Regions from separate parts of the Photorhabdus kleinii genome, predicted to be linked through region 1. Evidence: predicted binding sites of a transcription regulator. Region 1 holds the regulator's gene; the other holds the start of a gene.
What was found. Region 1 encodes PurR, which represses purine synthesis genes. Its sites were predicted from a motif close to CANGCAAACGTTTGCNTG; they were not measured.

Region 1 (2,414 bases):
ACAGATGACATGATTTTCACGGTTATTTATTGTAGAGGTTGTTAAGATGACAGACACAATAGCGGCAGAAAAACAAAGAGCAGATAAAGAGGCTATCTGCCCAATTTCCTTTCAACGTAAAGCCCAATTTTTAAATCATCTAACCCGTTCAAAACATCAGGCAAAGATCAAGCAAAGAGCGGCAAAAATGGCAATCATCACCAACGTGCTGACAGCAGTAAATAAACCAAGCTTCAAATCGGTATTCATAGAGCCTCCTCAGAATAAAAAGTTTATAACGACAAAAACCAGTCTATTGAGATGGTTAATTGCCCTTACATAAGGAAAAGTATAAATAGCGATTACCACACATTTTATAACACTGATTATTGCTTTCACTTTTGAGCCAGATCAGACAAAATCCAGGATTTATCGCTAACTTATTGCTAGTCCTTCTATGTAAAGGGCTAGCAAGCGATTAACAAAGCGTTTTAAATTTAGACCAAAAGGTCAGGAGTCTTTCACCTCATGGCAACGATCAAAGATGTGGCTAAGCACGCTGGCGTCTCAACCACCACCGTATCCCATGTTATTAATAAAACCCGCTTCGTCGCTGAAGATACTAAAGCTGCTGTTTGGACTGCTATTAAGGCACTGAATTATTCACCCAGTGCCGTTGCCCGCAGTCTGAAAGTTAACCACACAAAATCGATCGGATTACTGGCAACGTCCAGTGAAGCCCCCTATTTTGCTGAAGTCATTGAGGCTGTTGAAAACAGTTGTTATAGCAAAGGCTATACGCTGATTTTATGTAACTCACACAATAACATTGATAAACAGAAAGCCTATCTAGCCATGCTGGCACAAAAACGTGTGGATGGACTGCTAATTATGTGTTCAGAATACCCGGAACAGTTGTTGGGAATGTTGGAAGATTATCACAATATTCCAATGGTCGTCATGGATTGGGGACAGGCCAGAAGTGATTTCACCGATACTATTATTGATAATGCATTCCACGGCGGTTATCTAGCTGGTCGTTATCTTATCGAACGTGGTCATCGTGATATTGGCGCGATCCCCGGCCCTCTGGCACGAAATACCGGTGGTGGTCGTCATCAAGGATTCTTAAAGGCGTTAAAAGAAGCCAACATTCCGATCAGAGAAGAATGGGTTATTCAGGGGGATTTTGAACCAGAATCGGGCTATAAAGCCATGCATCAAATCTTGAATCAAAAACAGCGCCCGACTGCGGTTTTCTGCGGCGGAGATGTTATGGCTATGGGGGCGATTTGTGCTGCTGATGAATTAGGATTACGCGTCCCACAGGATATTTCTGTCATCGGTTATGACAATATACGCAACGCTCGTTATTTCTCTCCGGCATTGACCACCATTCATCAACCAAAAGAACGACTGGGGCAGATGGCCTTTTCCATGTTACTGGACAGAATAATCAATAAACGTGAAGATGCACAAACTATTGAAGTACATCCACGTTTGGTTGAGCGACGTTCTGTCGTGGATGGTCCATTTATCGACTATCGTCGTTAATTCGTTTTATTCATCTTGAAGCCATTCAGCATTAAGAGTTTCACTATCGCCAAGATAGTCAAGCAGCCAACTTAATGCTGGAGAATGGCTGTTTTGAACCCATGCCAAACAACATGGACTGTCTGGTAAAGGCTGTTCCAGTTCCAGCACGGTTAGTTTATTCTGCCGAATAAGCGGCATTGCCCTATGCTTAGGCACCATTCCTACACATAACCCTTCGTTTAGACAAGACAGACCGGACTCCCAATCAGGAACCACCAACCGGCGCTGATTATCCAGATTCCAAGTGTCACGCTTCGGTAAATTACGGGATGTATCTTCAAGACACAAACTTGGATAAGGCCGCATTTGATCATCAGATAACGGACCCGGCAACTGGGTTAGCGCATGGTCAGCGCTAACCACACATAACCAGGGCATAAACCCCATATCTCGGAAACTATACCTTTCTCCGACTGGAGCCGCCCGGGTTGCACCAATTGCAACATCAACTTGACTATTCACCAGCGCATCCCACACACCATTAAACACTTCCTGATGAATAAAAAGTTCTATATCAGGAAAATGGTGGTAGAAATCAAGAATAAGCTGGCGACTACGTTCTGGTTTGACAACGAGATCAATAGCAATACTAAATTGCCCTCTCCAGCCGTTTGCAACTTGTTGACACTGGTGACGAGTATCAATCATTTTTTTGATAACAGAGCGAGCTTCTTTGATAAAAATAGCGCCTGCCTCAGTTAATTCTACATCCCGATGACGACGCTCAAACAACGAAACAGCAAGCCACTCTTCCAGTTGTCTTACGGTATAACTGATCGCAGAAGGGACACGGTGAAGCTCCGATGCAGCGGCACTAAAACTGCCTGTTCTGGCAACCG
Region 2 (2,414 bases), on a different contig from region 1:
GTGCCAATCAAATTGATCATAACTGACGGCGCAGTCACTGTTGGCCGAGGCATGGGCAAATCCAGAATAGCGCGAAGATGTAATTCAAACTGGCTGATAGATGCACCGTTTTGAGTCCAGTGACCGCTGTTGTGAACGCGTGGTGCGAGTTCGTTGATCAGTAAATTATCACCGACAATAAAACATTCCATCGCCATCACGCCGATATATTTCAACTCGTGCATAATAGCTGACAATATACTCTCGGCCTGTTGTTGTAAATGATAATGCTGTAAATGGTCATTTTCTTGAGGAGAGACAATACTGGCACGGAGAATGCCATCTTGATGCAAATTGTGCGTTAAGGGATAGAACACACAATCGCCATTTTTATTGCGGGCACCTACCAGTGAAACTTCGCCGGAGAAAGGAATGGCTTGTTCAGCAATACATTCACCATAAATATCGGCGGGTAATGCTGTTTCATCGCCGGGACGAATACGCCATTGCCCGCGGCCATCATAACCACCCATGCGGCGCTTAACGATAACGAAATTACCGAGTTCAGAGAATAATTGCGGCCATTGGTTGGCCTCAGAGAGTAATTGCCACGGAGCAGTTGCCAGACCAAGGCTATCCATTAACTGTTTTTGCGGCAGACGGTCGGCCAGACGGGGAAAGATATCTCGATTAGCGAAAGCCTTATGGCGGGCAAGTTCTTGGGTAAGCGCTGTTTCCGGCCAGCGCTCAATTTCAGCGGTAATAACGCTATTCTGATAAGGAACCGCTTCGGGTTCTGCATCGAGGCCAACAGGATAAACCGTGATACCTAAAGGCTCACCAGCTTGGCGTAACATGCGGCCGAGCTGACCATTGCCTAATACACAAACTGGCTTCATGCTTCCTCCCGCGGATCGGGATTATCGAGTACATCCTGAGTTTGTGTTTCACGCCAATGGCTAAGGCGTTTCAGTAAATCTTTATCATGACGCGCCAGAATCTGTGCGGCCAGTAGGGCTGCGTTTGCCGCGCCGGCTTTTCCAATCGCAAGCGTACCAACAGGAATCCCTTTTGGCATCTGTACGATAGAGTAGAGGCTGTCTACGCCATTAAGAGCGGCGCTTTGTACGGGGACGCCGAGAACCGGGACCAGCGTTTTAGCTGCCAGCATGCCGGGTAAATGGGCGGCGCCACCGGCGCCAGCGATAATGACATCAAAACCGTTTTGTTCCGCTTGTTGGGCAAAACTAAAGAGTTTATCGGGCGTACGATGGGCAGAAACAATTTCAACGTGGAAAGGTACATTAAGAGAAGTGAGAATATCAGCCGCGTGCTGCATAGTCGTCCAATCGCTTTTAGAACCCATAACAATGGCGATTTTGGCATTGTGTTGAGTTATTCCTGCTAAATCAGGTTGGGCAATCATAAATCAAATGCTCCTGTGTTTTAACGTCCACCAGAATGAAAATAACGCTTTAAGGCCGCGGATCATATCATGCTCACAAGCTAAGGAAAACGATTGCGTTACTTTATACTTTTGTTGTGACACTTGTATATCGGGTGTGTTCCCGATTAATCAGAATGGGAAAGAGATAAGATCGATTGATTTATCCGTTACTTTGAACATCGATCCCTGATGATGCCATGCGCCAAGTACACCACGGTAGACGGTTTTATCATGCAGAGAAACTTCATGTACAAAAGGGCGGTGGGTGTGTCCGTGGATCATCCAGTCAGCTTGATACCGCTCAAAAGTGTCAATAACAGCTTGCTGGTTTACATCCATAATAGCTTCGGATTTTCTGCTGTTGACCGATTGGCTGTTTGCTCGCATTTTTACGGCAATTTTTTGACGGGTAGACAGAGGTAGCAGTAGAAACAGACGTTGGACCCACGGGGTATGAACCCGCTTACGATATCGTTGATAACTTTCGTCATCAGTACACAAGGTATCGCCGTGCAGAATAAGCACTCGTTTACCGTACAGTTCCAGTACTTTTTCCTGTGGGAGCAAGATAATGCCACTCTCTTTAGCAAAGCGCGAACCGAGTAGAAAGTCACGGTTGCCATGAATAAAGTAACAGGTAATACCTTGTTGTTGCACAGTTTTTAGTGCGCTAGCGATTTCACGGTGGAGAGGGTTGTTATCATCATCGCCGATCCAGTAATCGAACAGATCGCCGAGAATATAGAGGCTATCTGCCTGAATGGCATCCTCACGCAAGAAACGCAGAAAACCGGCAGTGATTGCCGGTTCATGTTCGCTGAGATGTAAATCCGCAATAAAAAGTGTGCACATATTCAGTGAGTTATTCGCTGATAGTCACTTTTTCGATGATAACATCTTCGAGTGGTACATCTTGGTGCATACCGCTGCGACCGGTAGAAACGCTTTTGATTTTATCAACAACATCCATACCTTCGACCACTTCGGC

Region 2: the regulator PurR is predicted to act here: its motif matches at 1,488-1,505, upstream of purE (5-(carboxyamino)imidazole ribonucleotide mutase).

Annotation. Positions count from the first base shown of each region.
Region 1 covers NZ_JAJAFY010000001.1:235,637-238,050, reverse strand. The annotation lists gene LG003_RS01085 (hypothetical protein) at 47-322, shown strand; gene purR (HTH-type transcriptional repressor PurR) at 508-1,533, shown strand; gene punR (DNA-binding transcriptional activator PunR) at 1,540-2,414, opposite strand, start outside.
Region 2 covers NZ_JAJAFY010000017.1:24,040-26,453, forward strand. The annotation lists gene purK (5-(carboxyamino)imidazole ribonucleotide synthase) at 1-878, opposite strand, end outside; gene purE (5-(carboxyamino)imidazole ribonucleotide mutase) at 875-1,405, opposite strand; gene lpxH (UDP-2,3-diacylglucosamine diphosphatase) at 1,556-2,278, opposite strand; gene ppiB (peptidylprolyl isomerase B) at 2,289-2,414, opposite strand, start outside.